DNA from 4 places in the Lactobacillus sp. 3B(2020) genome. Region 1 is predicted to be linked to each of the others. Evidence: predicted binding sites of a transcription regulator. Region 1 holds the regulator's gene; each other region holds the start of a gene.

Region 1 (4,412 bases):
GATCAATTGCCTTATCAGGAAGAAAACGGTCAGCAATATAACGCGTTGAAAGTTCAACAGCTGCCCTTAAAGCATCATCAGTAATCTTCAAATGATGGTGTTCTTCATACGCCGGCCGGATTCCTTTCAGGATCGCTTCGGTTTGTTCCTTAGTTGGTTCTTCAACCATCACCTTGGCAAACCGCCGCTCCAAAGCCGCATCCTTTTCGATGTATTTTTGATACTCATCTAAAGTAGTTGCCCCAATCAACTGGAGTTCCCCCCGGGCAAGCGCGGGCTTTAAAATATTCGATGCGTCAAGGGCACCTTCTGCTCCCCCAGCACCAACTACCGTGTGTAATTCATCAACAAAGAGGATCACATCCCCACTTTGATAAATTTCTGTCAGGACCTTTTTTAATCGTTCTTCAAACTCACCCCGGAATTTAGTTCCAGCAACGAGGGTCCCCATATCTAAGGCAACCAAACGTTTATTGATTAAATTATCGGGAACTTGTTTCTTGATAATCCGTTGGGCTAAGCCTTCAACGATTGCGGTTTTCCCAACTCCTGGCTCACCAACCAAAACTGGATTATTTTTCGTCTTCCGGCTAAGAAGCTGAATCATCCGCTTAATTTCTTTATCCCGACCAACGACCGTTTCTAAGTCATCAGCAGTAGCCCGATTAGTTAAGTCACGCCCCAGCTTATCAAGAGTTGGCGTGGCTGAAGTGGCCCGGCGTGACCCCCGCTGGTTCATTGCTTGCGAAGCAGCTTTGCCTAATTTATGAACCAAGGTCCGGCGAGCTTGTTGAATATTAACATCTAAATTGGTTAAAATGCGCGATGATAAAATTGTTTCATCGCTCAAAAGGGCCAGAAGTAAATGCTCAGTTCCAACGCGATTTGCGTTCATTTGGTGTGCTAATTGGGTTGCCAATCGCAAAATAACCCGTAACTTCGGTGAAGCCGGTAAATATTCATCAAGGTTTGATGAACCCAAAGTTCCATAGCCCGTAAACCGCTCAATTTCAGCGCGGACATCATCACTCGAAATATTGAATTGGTTAAGAACTTCCGCTGCCACGCCACTATTTTCTATGCTAAGGGCTAATAGTAGGTGTTCCGTTCCAATTGCTTGATGTTTAAAGTAAACTGCCTGTTCCCGGGCTAAATCTAGCACCGCCCGCGCATTTGGTGTGTAAAAGTTATCGTCCATTGATATCCCCTTTATTATTCATAGCGAAGCCGCGTCAAAAGCGCAACTAAAATCCGCGCCCGCAACTGATCTTCCGCTTGGTGCGTCGGCTGTTTAAGGGTTGCCTTATCAATTGCTACCAACATTAAATCCCCTTCACGATGGGAGATTAATTTTTCTTCATAGAGGGTATTAATAATTTTAATAGCATCCTTTTCACTAATTGCTTCACCAATATTATCAATCACCATTTGAAGAACATCTTCATCGGCAAGCAAGTTAACCCGTTCGATTCGAATATATCCGCCACCGCCACGCTTACTTTGAACTAAGTAACCATTTTGAAGATTAAACCGCGTCTTAATCACATAATTAATTTGTGAGGGAACAACATCAAAATGATCCGCAATTTCCGCCCGGCGAATTTCAATTTGCGGATCGTTACCTAAGATGGATTTCAAATAAGCCTCAATCACGTCTGAGATACTCCGTTCTTCCACTGATTTCAGCTCCCTTCTTGACTAATCTTGACCTTAATAATACCACATTTTACTGACTTTTCCCGGATTTTGCTTGGATTGGTACTAAATTTTAAGAAAGATAAATTATTGTTGACTCGCAACAATAATCAGATTACAATCATCCATGTTTTGTTACTAAGCAACAATAATTTAAAGTGAGGTTATTAATTATGGCAACTTTATTAGTGGTTCAAGCGCATCCCCACGTTTCCAAAAGCTATTCCCTTCAAGTTCAACGGCACTTTTTAAATCACTATCAGCAAATCCACCCGAGTGATAAAATTATTATTCGAGATCTTTTCACAAAGCCGGTGCCCCCACTTAACACTACTACGTTGACTATTCGAGAAAAGCAACGTCAACATGCGCCCTTAGCGATAGACGAAGAAATTAATTTTCAAGAACATCAAGCGTGGTTAAACGAGTTTTTGGCAGCTGACAAATATGTTTTCACTAATCCAATGTACAACCTTTTCCTACCTGCCGAGTTGAAACAGTACATTGACCTAATTGCTGTCCCCCATAAAACCTTCAAATACACTTCAGCTGGTCCAGTTGGTCTCCTAAAAGATAAGTCAGTCGTTCATATTCAAGCTAGTGGTGATCAATACACTGGTATCCCTCAAGCAAAGCTCGATCTAGGATCAATGTACCTTAAAACGATAATGAGTTTATTTGGGATTCAAGAAAATAGTTACCACCAAATCTTTGTTGAAGGGTTAGACTGGGGAAATGCAGACGGCGAAAAGATCTTAAGTTATTGTTTTGATCAAGCCGAAAAAATTGCCGAAAGGATTTAAAATGGACCCGAAAATTCAGGAAATTACGATTCTAATCGCTACCTTACGTAATCAACGGAAAACCGATCTAAGTGAGGCTCAAACATGGATGTTAGCCCACGCAATAGATGATGAACAAGCGGCTTTAATTCCCCAAATCGCAATCGTAGGTTATCACATTCTTGATCAGCTTAGTACTGCCAAAGAGCTTAACGGTACTGAACTGGCTGCAAGGATCGGAGTTAGCCGGAGTGGGACGACCCGAGCAGCCAAGCACCTTGTTAATCTTCATCTCGTAACTAGCCAACGTCATCCAAATAATCAAAAAAGCATCTATTATCAATTAACAACGACCGGGTTACAATTGGCTAAATTACACCAAGCGATGCATCAAAACCTCTATCGTGATTTACAAGTAAAAATTGCAAAGGAATACCAACCAACGGAATTAGCAATAATTGCCCGTTTCTTAAAAGAAATTGTGGATCATCAATAATAAAGATAAAAGAATGGGAACAAGGCTTGTCGATGGCCTGGTTGGGATAAAAAGAACGTAGGTTGACTCATTAGCATCGGCCTTTCGTTCGCCCTGATTCGCTAAAGCCGTGATTTGGAGCGAACCAGCCAACTGGTTTGGCGTTCGTGAGCCCATGCAAGGTTGAATCAGTAGGTGCATTAGGGAAGTAACTAGCATTCAGCTACTGCTTTGACCTTAGTTGCAACAATTCGGAGATAAAAAAATAGGGTGGGAAGAAACTCGAATTTCTTCCCACCCTATCTTCATTATTGATTAACGTTATTTGTTTAGATTAGTGAACAAAGTCAACAACGTTCCGACCAACAACTTTGTTATCCTTCAATTCTTGGATCATATCGTTGATTTCAGAAAGCTTCCGCGTCTTAACGATTGGGTGAACCTTGCCTTCAGCACCAAATTGGAAACATTCAGCCAAGTCTTGCCGCGTCCCAACTAGGGAACCAGCGACGATAATTCCGTCAAGCACTGTCTTAGCAATGTTCAAGTTCATGTCTCCTTGTGGAAGCGCAACGGCAACTAACTTCCCATCTGGACGAAGGGAGTTAACAGCTTGGTCAAAGGCAGCCGTAGTAACAGCCGTAACAACTGCGGCATGAACACCGCCAACCTTTGCTTGAATTTGTTCATCGACATTGTCATCATGACGATTAATGCAGATTTCAGCCCCGTTTTCCTTAGCAGCTTGAAGCTTGTCTTCATTACCATCGACAGCGATAACATGAGCCCCAAAGACATTGTGGGCAAATTGAATCCCCAGGTTACCTAAACCACCAGCACCAACGATGGATACCCATTGACCAGGCTTGATATCAGCAACCTTCAAAGCTTTGTACATTGTAACCCCAGCACAAGTTAAGGAAGTAGCTTCAACTGGATCAAGCCCTTCGGGAACCTTAACTGCGTAATCAGCCGGAACAATACATTGTTCGGCCATTGCCCCATCGGCGGTGTAACCAGCGTTCAAAACGTCGCGACAAAGCGTTTCCCGACCAGTCAAGCAGTATTCACAATGGCCACAGCCCTTAAAGAACCAAGCAATCGATACCCGATCACCAACCTTTAAGCTCGTAACCCCAGGGGCAACCTTTGATACACGACCAACCCCTTCGTGACCGATAATTCGACCTGGCTTGTCACCAAAGTCACCGGCAGCACAGTGCAAGTCAGTGTGACATAACCCACAGTATTCCATATCAACCAGGGCTTCACCTGGCTTTAAATCACGTAATGTGACATCTTTAACAGTAACGTAACCATCTACTGGATCATTAATAACTGCAGCCTTCATGGAACATATCTCCTTTGTTAATCTAATAAACTTTCTACGATTATTATGGTACTGTTACTTCCAAAATTTTTCAAGTGAATTTTTGAACATTATCATTATATTTTTTGCT
Region 2 (4,412 bases), 780 kb from region 1:
CTGCAAACTCATGCAAGCGGTCAGCCTCCCGGAGCAACTACCATTTATTACTACTTCTCCGGTATCTGTATAACAGATATGGGGTGGTGACCTTCCAATCTTTAAATTAGTGACCTAGTCGATTTTCCAGCCTCTTTTCGCTAAGGTGTAATCCCCGTAGATCTAAATAAAAAGCGAATGAACTAGGTAACTTTCCCAATTCATTCGCTTTTCTTTTGCTAGTGTTAATAACTTAATCTCTAATCCGTAGTGGTCAAGGAACTATCAGCTGGCTTTGTTAATTCGTTTTGGCTATTTTCGGCAGTAACTACAATCTTGCCATCGTCATTTAATTGAGCAATGAGTCGATGGTCGTTATTGTGTTCAAGCACGAAGTCAGCAATTTGGTCCTCAATTTGTTCTTGAATGACCCGCCGTAATGGCCGCGCTCCCATCTTTGGGTTATAACCAAGTTCAACGAGCTTTTCTTCAACGTCTTGTGGGACTGTAACATGAAGTTCCCGGTCAGCCAACATTTGGTTAACATCATCAATCATCAAGTCAACGATCTTCATCAAATCGTCCTTGGTAAGGGCGTTAAATTCAACAATATCGTCAAACCGATTTAAGAATTCTGGCTTAAAGTAATTAGTTAACTTATCCATGACGGAGTTAACGTTGCCGTTAGTTTCAGCACCGAAACCAACGCTAGCGACCGCATCGCCAGAGCCAGCGTTAGAGGTCATAATGATGATGGTATCCTTAAAGGAAACCGTCCGTCCTTGAGAGTCGGTTAACCGACCATCATCAAGGATTTGTAAGAACATGTGCATGACGTCTGGGTGGGCCTTTTCAACTTCGTCCAAGAGAATTAAGCTGTATGGGTGCCGACGAACTTGTTCCGTTAGTTGACCAGCCTCTTCGTAACCAACGTAGCCTGGAGCCGCTCCAATTAATTTCGAAGTCGATGTTTTATCCATGTATTCAGACATGTCGAATCGGATCATCGCGTCTTTAGAACCAAAGAGTTGCTTAGCTAATTGCTTAGCTGTTTCAGTCTTTCCAACCCCAGTTGGTCCAACAAAGAGGAAGGAACCAATCGGCCGACCAGACTTGTTTAAACCAATGCGGTTCCGGCGAATTGCCCGGGCAATTTTATCTACCGCTTCGTTTTGACCAATGACGTGTTTTTCAAGTTCCTTATCAAGGTCCTTTAATTGATTTTGTTCTTGCTTTTGCAGGTCACCAACCGGAATATTGGTCTTTTCTTCGACGATTTTTTCCATATCTTTAACATCAACGATGGCTTCGTCCGTGACTTTATTTTCTTCGGCTTCTTTTTTGGCTTTGGTTAACTTTTCGACTTGATCACGGTAGAAGGCAGCCTTTTCGTAGTCTTGGCTTTCAACCGCTTGTTGTTTATGAGCTTCAGCAGTGTGAATTTGATTTTCAATCGCGTTTGGATCAACGTTTTTTAAGGTTAAGTTCTTCCGCGAACCGGCTTCATCAAGCAAGTCGATTGCCTTATCAGGTAAGTACCGATCTTGGATGTAACGGTCAGATAACTTTGCAGCCGCCATAATCGCATCATCAGTATATTTAACATGGTGGTAATCTTGGTACCGACTCTTGATCCCATCCAAAATCTTGATGGTCTCGTCGACACTTGGTTCAGCGACTTCAACTGGTTGGAACCGGCGAGCCAAAGCACCATCCTTTTCGATCTTCCGGTATTCATTCAGGGTTGTAGCACCGATTAATTGGAATTCCCCCCGAGCTAAGGCTGGTTTTAAGACGTTTCCAGCATCCATCCCACCTTCAGCGTTTCCGGCTCCCATAATTTCGTGGATTTCATCGATGAAGAGGATAATATTGTGGTTCTTGGAAACTTCTTCAATTAATTGTTGCATCCGCTTTTCAAATTGGCCCCGGATCCCAGTTCCTTGAACAAGTGAAACTACATCTAACCGGATAATTTCCTTGTTAGCTAACTTCTCCGGAACTTCACCAGAAACAATTGCGGTTGCTAAGCCTTCAACCACAGAGGTTTTCCCAACCCCAGCTTCACCAATTAGAACGGGATTGTTCTTCGTCCGCCGGTTCAAAATTTCAATTACCCGATGGATTTCCTTATCCCGACCGATTACTGGGTCGATCTTTCCTTGGCGGGCAAGGTCGGTCATATTAATTCCGTATTGGCCTAAAACGCCCTTTCCCCGTTGGCCATTGCCACCTTGGCGTTGGCCTTGTGCTTGGCCACCACCATTAGCAGCTTGGCTTTGCATATTATTTAAGGCATTCATAAAATCATCGAGGTTACCAAATCCAAAAGCATTGTTCATATCGTTTCCCCCATTTAACATTTGCATTTGTTGGTTTTGTAATTTTTGATAACAATTTTGACAGAGGTCAATCTGCATCTTTTGGCCATTCATCATCATTTGTAGATGAATGGTTGCTGGATTTTTATGACAGATTTGACATAGCATGGTTTAATTCCCCCTTGCCTGGTCATTTGACCTTTCTTGACTAATTAGCTTTAATTATACTTACTTTTTCACTTAAAGCAAGTTATCTACCTGGTTTTAAGTGAAAACAAAGAAATAAAAAAGATTGCTTTAAAAGGTTATATAGAATGAGAGAAATAAATCAGTTTAATTTGGTAATGTTTCTTAGTCATTGGATGGTAAAATATTTAAAAAGGGGGTTGGCTAATTAATGGCAGCAGATTATTTAGCTAAGTTAGAGCAATTGCGAAAAGGGGAAATTGATGAATTAATCGTCACCCCAGATGATTTTCTGGATTTTCAAACGGCTTACCGGACATATCAATTTAAGACCCAAATTACCGGGGATGCTCATCGGGACGGTGAAATTCATTACCATCGCGTTAAAAAGTAAAGTTTGAGAAGAAATGAGGAGCTTTCATCGTTTTTAACATTAAAACCGACGGAAGATTCTTGTATTTAACGCTTACAATTGCTACAATGGGACTTATAAAGTAAGTATTTTTAATACCTACTATTCTTTATGTGCTAAGGAGAATGATACAATGGAAAAACGCGATTTTAACATCACTGCTGAAACAGGTATTCACGCCCGCCCAGCTACGATCTTGGTTCAAACTGCTTCCAAGTTTGCTTCTGACATTACGTTGACTTACAACGGCAAGAGCGTTAACTTAAAGTCCATTATGGGAGTTATGTCCCTTGGAGTTGGTCAAAACGCTGATGTTACGATTTCTGCTGATGGTGACGACGAAAAGGATGCCATTGCAGCAATCGCCGACACGATGGCAAAGGAAGGCTTGGCTGGCTAAAATGGCAAAATTACTCAACGGAATTGCAGCGAGTGGTGGAATTGTCATTGCGCCAGTTCATCTGTTGAGTTACGGCAAGCCGCCGGTTAAAGATCAAAAAACAACCGATGTGAATCATGAGGTCGAACGGCTTCATGATTCTTTTCGTATTACGGCAGCTGAGCTCGAGCAGATTATCCAACAAGCAACTCGTAATTATGGAAAACAGATTAAAGAGCCTTTAGAACAGCAATTAGTAATTCTTAGAGATTGGGAATTTCCAGCATTAATTGGCCGGTTAATTGTGAGTCAAAAAATAACTGCGATTAGTGCCATTGAAAATGGGTTAGCCACTACCTTAGCAAAAATTGATCAAACTACGCGCACAGGCCATCGCCTAGCAATAGCGTATCAAGACGTGGCACAACGTTTAATCACGCATCTTCAACCACAAAAAAATGAACAACTAGATCATCGGGCGATTGTTGTATCCCATGAAGTTAGTCCCAGCTTAGTTGCTAGTTTTAATCCGCAATTGGTCGCGGGGTTAATTACCGATAATGGGGGAGCGACGGCCCACTCAGCCCTTTTGACAGCTGAACTGGGAATTCCAGCAGTCGTAGGAACTAAAACGGCAACTCAGATTGCCCAAGAGGATATGGTGGCAATTATTGATGGTGAACATGGAAAGGTGATTTTTCAGCCAACCCCCCAGGAAATCGATCATTATCAACAGTTAGCTGCTCAGTATCAACAGCAACAGCAAAGTCTTGGTGCTTACCGGGATCTAGCAACCGTGACCGCTGATGATAATCGGGTTCATGTCGCAGCCAACATTGCCTTGCCGGATGAATTGAATCAATTGGTTAAAAGTGGTGCCGAAGGAATCGGCTTGTACCGGAGTGAATTTCTCTTTTTAAATGTTGATCATCGCGTCACAGAAGATGAACAAGTTGCTAATTATAAAGCGGCCCTATTAGCTATGCCACATGATCGAGTAGTGATTCGGGTTCAAGATTTGGGGGCAGATAAGCAACCAAGATTTGGCCAAGAAAGGAATGTAAAGCTATTTTCTCAGCGGGGGTTACGTTGGCTTTTAAAACAAGAACCAATTTTACGGACCCAATTACGGGCA
Region 3 (4,412 bases), 840 kb from region 1:
CCTAATCTTGATCGCTTACACTTGGAACGGGTTGGAATTAAAATTGATCACCAAGGGATTATCGTTGACGAACATCTAATGACTAATATCCCTGGAATCTATGCAGTAGGGGATGTTGTATCGAGGTCGGAGCCCAAATTAACGCCGGTTGCGGAATTTGAAGGGCAATATCTCTTTGACTACTTGATGGGACAAGAAAAAGCACCAATTAAATACCCGGTAATTGGGCAAGCAACCTTTAGCTTTCCAGAGGTTGCTTTAGCTGGCGTTAATCCAGACCAGGTAATTGAAGATTCCGCCTATCAAATTCACCACCAATCCTTGAAATACGGAAGCTTGAAGGCAGGAGAAAATGATCAAACCAGTGAATTAACTCTTGTTTATCATGACGATCACTTAGTTGGCGTCAGTGCAGTTGGTGATCATGCTGCTGATGAAGTAAACTACTTAATCCCAATGATTGGCCTTAAGATAAGTCGCAAGCAGTATCAACAAGTTGCGATTGGGATTTACCCAGCGTTAGGTGATAACGTTGGCAATTGGTTGAAATGAGGCTGGGAATTAACTATTAATTTTTGCCCCTCTAACATTAAAATCCGGACTATAATTTTTGCCTTGATCAAAAATTGTAGTCCGGATTTTCGATTATTTATGAAATTGGCCCTCCATCGGTTAATTAATTGTCCCAATTTCGTTATGTTTAATGTCATCAGGGCCAGGCCAATGTCATTTTCCACAGCCCGTTGACCACGCAAGTGAGTTCGGCGTATGCCAAAATCCCTCTTCATGTGACCAAAGACTGGCTCAACGTCGAACTTCCGTCGACGATAAATCGCCTTACCTTCGTCACTTGAGAGGGTCGCTTTCACTTTTGCTTTGTAATAATTCCAGGTCGGGTTAACCTTCATATAACGTTGCCGACCACCTGGTGTTTTCGTTAATTTATCCAATTGCGCTGACGGCTGGTGCTTATCTGCCCGATAGATTTTAAAATCACGTTTGAAACCATATTTATCGATTTGCTCACTATACCGATAAAAGCTAAAACGAACCCCTAAATGATCAATATAGTAATCATCTTCGGCGTTATACTGCCAATTTTGTGAGTTAGTTGGGTCGTTTTTAAACTTGCGCTTCTGTTCCTTTTGATAAGTTGTATAGGGAATAATAGGTTGCTTTTCAAACTGATCAAGAATCGTTGTGTAATTGTATTCACTACCATAACCTGCATCAGCGACGATATGTTTAAAGAAGCCTAAGGCATGAAATTGCTTAAGAAATGGCACTAAAGTCCTTGTATCAGTTGGGTTTGAAAATAATCCGTAATCAAGAACAAATTGCTTATGAGTGGCAATTTGTAAGTTATAGCCAGGTTTCAATTCCCGATTCATCATCGGATCTTCTTTCATACACATAAAAGTCGCATCATGATCAGTCTTGGAGTAGCTATTGCGACCTTGGAAGATATCTTCGGCATGTTCATACTTTTGGGCACGAGGAATTAAGTCGTTGCTTAGCTGGTGGCGAAGTTTTTTTAGGAAACGACGACGCCGTTTCCTAACTGAACCACCTTTGATGATTTTGGGTTCTTGCTCAATCTCTTCATCTAATTTAGTGATTTGCTCTCCGAGTTCTTGTTCCATTGTTTTCATGCCTTCGGCAGAAGTGACCAGCTCTGGCGCCATTTCTTGCACCACTCGTTTTTCCACTAATTCCTCATAAATCTTACTTGTCTTTTCCCTTAACTTAGCGTGGTACTTTTCCACTGCACGACGCCAAGTAAATGAATATTTATTGGCATCAGCTTCGACCTTGGTTCCATCAATAAAAACTGCATCATTTTGAATTAGGCCGTGATCTGTTAAAGCCATGGTAAAGTAGACAAAAGCACGCTTGATCAGATTACTAGCGTGCTGACTGCTCCGAAAGTTATTGATGGTGTGGTAACTATAAGTATAGTCATGGGCTAACCAACGCATTGGTAGACTCTCATCCAACATCATTTCAATCTTTCTTCCAGAATAGGTTTGACGCGAGTAGGCAAACAAGAGGATCTTAAGCATAATTGCTGGATGCGATGCAGGGCGGCCAGTAGCCGCCACCGACTCTTCCAATAGAACCTCCTGTGGAATTGAGTCGACAAATGCACTAATTAGTCGCGCAATATGGTTCTTTGGTAAATCATAGTTATAGTTTAGTACGAATTCGGTTTGCCCTATGGTATAATTTTGATACATGGAAATCGCTCCTTTTTGTTTGTTTTCGTGATAATTACATCATATCAGGAGCAACTTCCTGTGTACATAAAAACCGGATGATGAATTGTTTAAGAAATTCATCATCCGGTTTTTACTTTGGACTAGGAGTTTTTTCCCAGCCTCATTCTACTTGAGTTGACTGTTGTCCATGATACCGTCAAGCAAACCGTAATCAACGGCTTCTTGAGCGGTCATGTAATTGTCACGTTCAGTATCTTGTTGAACCTTTTCAAAACTTTGACCAGAATTCTTAGCCAAAATTTCGTTAATCATCTTCCGGGTCTTCAAGATTTCTTCAGCGGCAATTTGGATTTCAGTTTGTTGTCCTTGAGCACCACCAGAAGGTTGGTGAATCATCACTGTTGAGTGTGGTAAACCAAACCGCTTACCCTTCGCTCCAGATGATACGAGGACACTAGCCATTGAGGCGGCCATCCCGATCACGATCGTTTGAACATCAGACTTGATGAAGTTCATCGTGTCGTAAATTGCCATCCCAGAGGTAACTACACCACCAGGAGAATTAATGTACATGTAAATATCTTTGGTTGAGTCTTGCGCGTCTAAGAATAGTAATTGCGCAACAATTGAGTTTGCCATGTTGTCTTCAATTGGACCAGAGACCATAATGATCCGATCCTTAAGAAGCCGTGAGTAAATGTCATAAGCACGTTCCCCACGTGAGGATTGTTCAATGACAGTCGGTACTAAGTTCATACCATGTGCCTCCTTAATTAGCAGTAGTTAGCAAGCTTTGCTAACTGATATGAACAGTTTACTCTATAGGTCAAAAAAGGTCAAATAATTTATTCACTTTTTCTTTTTAGCGAAAAATCCAATTTTGATAAACTTTCAAAATTTACTATTTCAACCGGTTGACATAAAGCGGAAAGTGGGATATATTATAGTCGTTGATGAAGGAAACCGCTTACAATTATTTTCAAAGAAGTGGTTTGCCGAGACTATTCGGTAGGATGCTTGGATTTGACTGTTGAAAACGAGTTCACAAACGCCTATCATCTTTACTAGATAGTTAAAAATGATTTTGTAGAAGAAAGAGGTTTTATTAATGGCTCACGTATCATTTGACAGTTCTGCGTTAAAGAAATTCGTCCAACCCAACGAATTAGGTGAAATGCAAGCCATGGTAAACGCTGCTGACGAGCAACTTCGTCAAGGCACGGGTGCCGGTGCTGACTTCCGTGACTGGTTGCACTTACCAACGGATTATGATAAGGAAGAATTTGACCGGATCAAGGCCGCTGCCAAGAAGATCCAATCTGATTCTGATGTTTTAGTTGTTATCGGGATCGGGGGCTCATACTTAGGAGCTCGGATGGCCATTGACTTCTTACACAAGAGCTTCTACCAAGCGGAAACAGCAGAAGATCGGAAGGCCCCATTGGTTCTATTTGCTGGGAACTCCCTTTCCAGTTCTTACGTTTACGATTTGATCAAGTTGATTGGCGACCGGGACTTCTCAGTTAACGTTATTTCTAAGTCCGGAACGACAACGGAACCTTCAATTGCTTTCCGGATCTTTAAGGAATTATTGATCAAGAAGTATGGTGAAGCCGAAGCTAACAAGCGGATTTACGCTACAACTGACCGGAAGCGGGGTGCCTTGAAGACGGAAGCGGACGCTGCTGGTTGGGAGACCTTTGTTATTCCGGACGGTGTTGGTGGTCGTTACTCTGTTTTAACGGCCGTTGGACTTTTGCCAATCGCGGCTTCTGGAGCAGATATTGACCAATTGATGGCTGGAGCTAAGGCAGCTGAAGACACATACACAGATGCTGATTTAACGAAGAATGAAGCTTACCAATACGCTGCTTATCGTAACATCCTTTACCGGAAGGGTTACACCACTGAATTGTTGGAAAACTACGAACCAAACATGACGATGTTTGCAGAATGGTGGAAGCAATTAGCTGGTGAATCCGAAGGGAAGGACCAAAAGGGGATTTATCCATCAAGCGCTAACTTTACGACGGACCTCCACTCCTTGGGTCAATACATCCAAGAAGGTCGGCGGAATCTGATGGAAACGGTTGTTAAGTTAGATACGCCAAACCATGATATGACAATTCCAACGGCTGACTCCAACCTTGATGGTCTTGAATATCTGCAAGGTAAGAACATGGACTGGGTTAA
Region 4 (4,412 bases), 730 kb from region 1:
CACAAACAATAAAGCCGACTGGACCGTTTCCTTGGATCTTAACCGTTAAATGGCCATCGCCTTGCAGACCAGAAGTTGCTAATAGAATTGTCCCAACTAAGCTCCGGCCGAGGGCTGCTGAGGCGGCTGACCACGTATCATGAATTTCATGGGCATCTTCAACAACTTGACTAGCCCGAACTGCATAAGCTCGGAACATTCCGTTCATCGCCGTTCCCTTTACCAAATAATCCTTTGTCATTTATTTGCTCCCTTTCTTTTTTCTCATACCCTTAAGCATACCAATTCCCTAATGGAAGGGCAACTCAACGGTACCAGCGATAATAAAAAAGAGACTGGAGCATTGCTCCAATCTCTTTTTGGCTAATCTTCATCTGAACTCGAATCACTATTAGCTGAAGAACTAGCTGATTCATCTGTTTCCGAACTAGGGGTTGCAGGTGCCTTTGGTTCTTCACTAGCTGACGTTTGCTTTGGCTTAGGTTGATCCGCCGCTGAATTAGCCAGTTGTTCAACTGAATCTGCCGTTTGAGCTTCATCATTAGCTTCTTCGGTCGCAGTTGCCCGGGCGTTTTCCCGCCGTTCAAGTTCTCGCTTGGATTCTTCAAAAGTTTGGGCGCGGTGTTCTTCTTCCGCCACTTCAACATCCTTTTCTGGCATCTTTCCCGTCTTGTAAAGACTAAGAATTTGCTTTTCATCCAAGGTTTCGTACTCAAGTAGGGCTTCTGCAATGATCCGGTGTTGTTCCCGGTGAGTCTCAATAATGTGCAAGGCTTCTTCATGCCCTTCATTCAAGATCCGGCGAACTTCTTCATCGATTAAAGCCGCTGTCCGTTCAGAATATGGTGATTGACCAAATTCTTGGCCAGTAAAGACCGCCCCGGAAGATTGTAATTCAACCGGTCCAATCTTTTCAGACATCCCATACTGGGTAACCATGGCCCGCGCAATCTGAGTTGCTTGTTCAAAGTCGTTTGAGGCCCCAGAAGATTGGGACTTGAAGATTAATTCTTCGGCAGCCCGACCACCCATCAAACCAGCAATTTGTTCTTGGGCATTCTTCTTTGACATCAGCATTTGATCCTCTTTTGGCAACATAATTGCGTAACCGCCGGCCCGGCCCCGGGGAACAATCGTAACCTTGTGAACAACCCGGGCATCGTTAAGTACCAGCCCAACGATCGTATGACCAGCCTCGTGGTAGGCCACTGTCCGCCGTTCTTGCTTTGAAATAACCCGATCCCGCTTAGCTGGACCAGCAATTACCCGATCTTCGGCTTCATCAACGTCAGCGGCGTCAATTTCAGTCTTATTCCGCCGAGCAGCCAGCAAGGCCGCTTCGTTTAAGAGGTTAGCAAGATCAGCCCCAACGAAACCAGGCGTTTGCTTAGCGATTTCCTTTAAGTCAACATCGCTAGCTAATGGTTTATTCTTGGCATGAACCCGAAGAATAGCTTCCCGGCCTCGCACATCAGGCCGACCGACAAGAATCTTCCGATCAAACCGTCCTGGCCGTAGTAAGGCTGGGTCTAAGACATCTGCCCGGTTAGTAGCAGCCATTACAATGACCCCTTCATCACCTTGGAACCCATCCATTTCGACCAAAAGTTGGTTTAAGGTTTGTTCACGTTCATCATGACCGCCCCCCATACCATTACCACGCCGCCGACCAACGGCATCGATTTCATCGATAAAGATGATCGCTGGAGCAGCCTTCTTGGCTTGTTCAAAGAGGTCCCGAACCCGGCTAGCCCCGACCCCAACAAACATTTCAACGAAGTCAGAACCAGAAATGGAGAAGAATGGAACCCCAGCTTCCCCGGCAACGGCCCGAGCAAGCAAGGTCTTCCCAGTTCCGGGAGGGCCTTCAAGCAATACCCCAGATGGAATCTTTGCGCCTAACTTCATAAATTTCTTTGGGTTCTTCAAGAACTCAACGACTTCGACCAATTCCTGTTTTTCTTCTTCTTCCCCAGCAACGTCAGAGAAGCGAACCTTGTTTTCCTTGGCATCGGCAGGCTTGGCCTTGGATTTACCAAAGCTCATCACCCCACGTCCACCGCCACCTTGGCCGGCTTGACCCATCATCATGTAGAAGAAGAAAATCATGATTACCAATGGCAAGATCATCGTCAAGAGGTTAGCCCAAAAGCCATTACTTTCCTCTGGTTTTGTCGTGACCTTTACCTTATCATGATCAGCATATTTTTGGAGTTGGCCCATCGTAACTTCACTTTGAAGCACCGAACTTTGGAAGTTCTTAGTGGTCCCGCTTGCTTGACTAGCAAAGGAGAAACCACCCTTATCACTGCTACTTACCGATTGAGCTTTTCGATAGGTCCCAGTAATCTTGTAAACGCCCCCGTTTGGTTGCACCGTAAAGTCCTTGACCTTATTATCCTTTAATTCAGTAATGAACTCACTTTGGGAGACTTCCTTTGTTTGACCAGAATGCGTGCGACCCCCGAAAAAGTAGTACGCAATCCCCATAATACAAAGGAAAATTACTGAGTAAAAAAGGACGTTATGAGTGAACCCGTTGTTTTTCCGATTGTTGTTCATAACAACCTCCTCATCCAACGGCTATCTGCCATTCATAATGGCCTTAATATACCACACTTGACTAACATTGACCATTAATTTAAACAACAAATGTCAGTCTTGTAAAATTACTTGCTGTAAACAGCTGGCTTCAAAATCCCAACATACGGTAAGTTCCGGTAAAAGCCATCGTAATCAAGTCCATATCCAACTAAAAATTCGTTTGGCACAGTAAAGCCGGCATAATCAGCTTTAACTGTTACGGCTTCATCACGCCCGTCTGGTTTATCAAGCATGGTGGCAACCTTAATTGACTTAGCACCCCGTTTTTTTAATAAATCAACTAAGAATTGAAGCGTCCGCCCGGAATCAATGATATCTTCACAAATTAAAATATCTTTTCCCTTAACATCCGACTTTAGATCGCGGACTAATTCAACTCGACCAGATGATTCGGTTCCCCCAAAATAACTTGAAACATCGATAAAATCTAAAGTGGTATAAACATCCAACTTTTCCAGTAAGTCAACCGTAAATAAAATTGCTCCGGTTAAAACTGAAATTACCACTGGTCGCTTGTCAGCATAGTCATTTTCAATTTGCTTTGCCATTTCAGCAATCCGGCTTTGAATTTGGCTTTCACTATACAAGACACGCTCAATATCGTTATTCATGATTTTCTACCTTTCTTTGAAAGAATCGTAACTGTTGCCATCCGTTAGTTTGTTTTGGCCAATCCCACCAAGCAGTTTTATAACCAATTAACCACCAAACCCGCCCAGACTGATCAACTAAAACTTTAGCTTTTTGCCGTTGATCAACGGGAACTTTTTGATTAATAAAAATTCGCCGTACCGTCTGAAATCCCCCATTTTTCAACCGGAGACGATCTGTGAGTTTGGCCGGGCGGATCATCAACGGTAAGTCGCTTGGACGAAGCCAGACCGTTGCCACTAAGTGGTTGAGTGGTAAATCCGTTTGCCGATTGGCACTAATTAAAATTGCTCGGCTTGAATTTACAGTTTGCCAATGAGCAAATTTTACCATATTTTGCCCCGAATCATTCGGCTTTTGATTCAATTTATCCAAATTTTCCAAATAAAGCAAATGGTAGTTCCGAATTAATCGCCATTTTCCTGGTAAAGCGAAAGTTTGGTTCGGTAATTCTCCCGGTTGGAGCCGACGTTGAAGTTGTACCAAGGCCGTCCACTTATAATTTACGATTCCGTTTTGATGGAGCCATGTTTGCAATAACAACCGCTGGGTAGCCGCCGAAGATTGCCACCATAAGCGCAAATCAAGCCCCTTTTCACTAACTAATGACTGTAATTGAGTTTGTAGCTGGGTTTGCGCAAAAGTTAACCAGTCTTGCAATTGAGCCGCAGTCTGACCAAGATCCGAAATAATTTGGGGATTTTCGGTGGCAAGCTCTGGTAGATATTGATGGCGATACCGATTACGAGTAATTGATAAATCCTGATTCGTCTCATCTTCATACCACTTAACCCCGTGAGTTTTAGCATAGTCAATTAAGATCACTTTGGGGATGGTCAACAAAGGACGGATCAGTTCACCACCTGCGAAGGGCCGTTGAGGACGGAGGCCAGCTAATTGGTGGGGATCACCACCGCGAACTAGTTTCATCAAAACTGTTTCGGCTTGATCATTTGCATGATGGGCAGTTAATAAAATTTTAGCCTTGGTTTCAGACATAATCGTAGCAAAAAATTGATACCGCGCCTGACGAGCTGCCGCTTCAAGACCATTTTTAGGATGATCTTGCCACTGCATCACTCGTAAGGTTAGCTGGTGTGCTTGGCAATATTGGCGGAGATAGCGCTCTTCAATTTGACTTTGGGATCGCAAGTGGT

Evidence for each region. The regulator CtsR, encoded in region 1, represses protease genes until heat stress. The targets are predictions, from matches to a motif close to TTGGTCAAAAAAGGTCAAANA.
Region 2: a site for CtsR is predicted at 2,492-2,512, ahead of GTO83_RS01800 (ATP-dependent Clp protease ATP-binding subunit). Genes of this name have one in related genera too.
Region 3: a site for CtsR is predicted at 3,042-3,062, ahead of clpP (ATP-dependent Clp endopeptidase proteolytic subunit ClpP). Genes of this name have one in related genera too.
Region 4: a site for CtsR is predicted at 2,617-2,637, ahead of ftsH (ATP-dependent zinc metalloprotease FtsH). Genes of this name have one in related genera too.

What each region holds. Positions count from the first base shown of each region.
Region 1 covers NZ_CP047410.1:1,762,441-1,766,852, forward strand. The annotation lists gene GTO83_RS08845 (ATP-dependent Clp protease ATP-binding subunit) at 1-1,198, opposite strand, end outside; gene GTO83_RS08850 (CtsR family transcriptional regulator) at 1,213-1,677, opposite strand; gene GTO83_RS08855 (FMN-dependent NADH-azoreductase) at 1,869-2,498, shown strand; gene GTO83_RS08860 (MarR family transcriptional regulator) at 2,500-2,973, shown strand; gene adhP (alcohol dehydrogenase AdhP) at 3,287-4,303, opposite strand.
Region 2 covers NZ_CP047410.1:387,743-392,154, forward strand. The annotation lists gene GTO83_RS01800 (ATP-dependent Clp protease ATP-binding subunit) at 240-2,468, opposite strand; gene GTO83_RS01805 (hypothetical protein) at 2,698-2,880, shown strand; gene GTO83_RS01810 (phosphocarrier protein HPr) at 3,032-3,298, shown strand; gene ptsP (phosphoenolpyruvate--protein phosphotransferase) at 3,300-4,412, shown strand, end outside.
Region 3 covers NZ_CP047410.1:454,033-458,444, forward strand. The annotation lists gene GTO83_RS02145 (NAD(P)/FAD-dependent oxidoreductase) at 1-552, shown strand, start outside; gene GTO83_RS02150 (IS1182 family transposase) at 510-2,237, opposite strand; gene clpP (ATP-dependent Clp endopeptidase proteolytic subunit ClpP) at 2,385-2,975, opposite strand; gene GTO83_RS02160 (glucose-6-phosphate isomerase) at 3,328-4,412, shown strand, end outside.
Region 4 covers NZ_CP047410.1:338,205-342,616, reverse strand. The annotation lists gene hslO (Hsp33 family molecular chaperone HslO) at 1-241, opposite strand, end outside; gene ftsH (ATP-dependent zinc metalloprotease FtsH) at 364-2,562, opposite strand; gene hpt (hypoxanthine phosphoribosyltransferase) at 2,670-3,215, opposite strand; gene tilS (tRNA lysidine(34) synthetase TilS) at 3,208-4,412, opposite strand, start outside.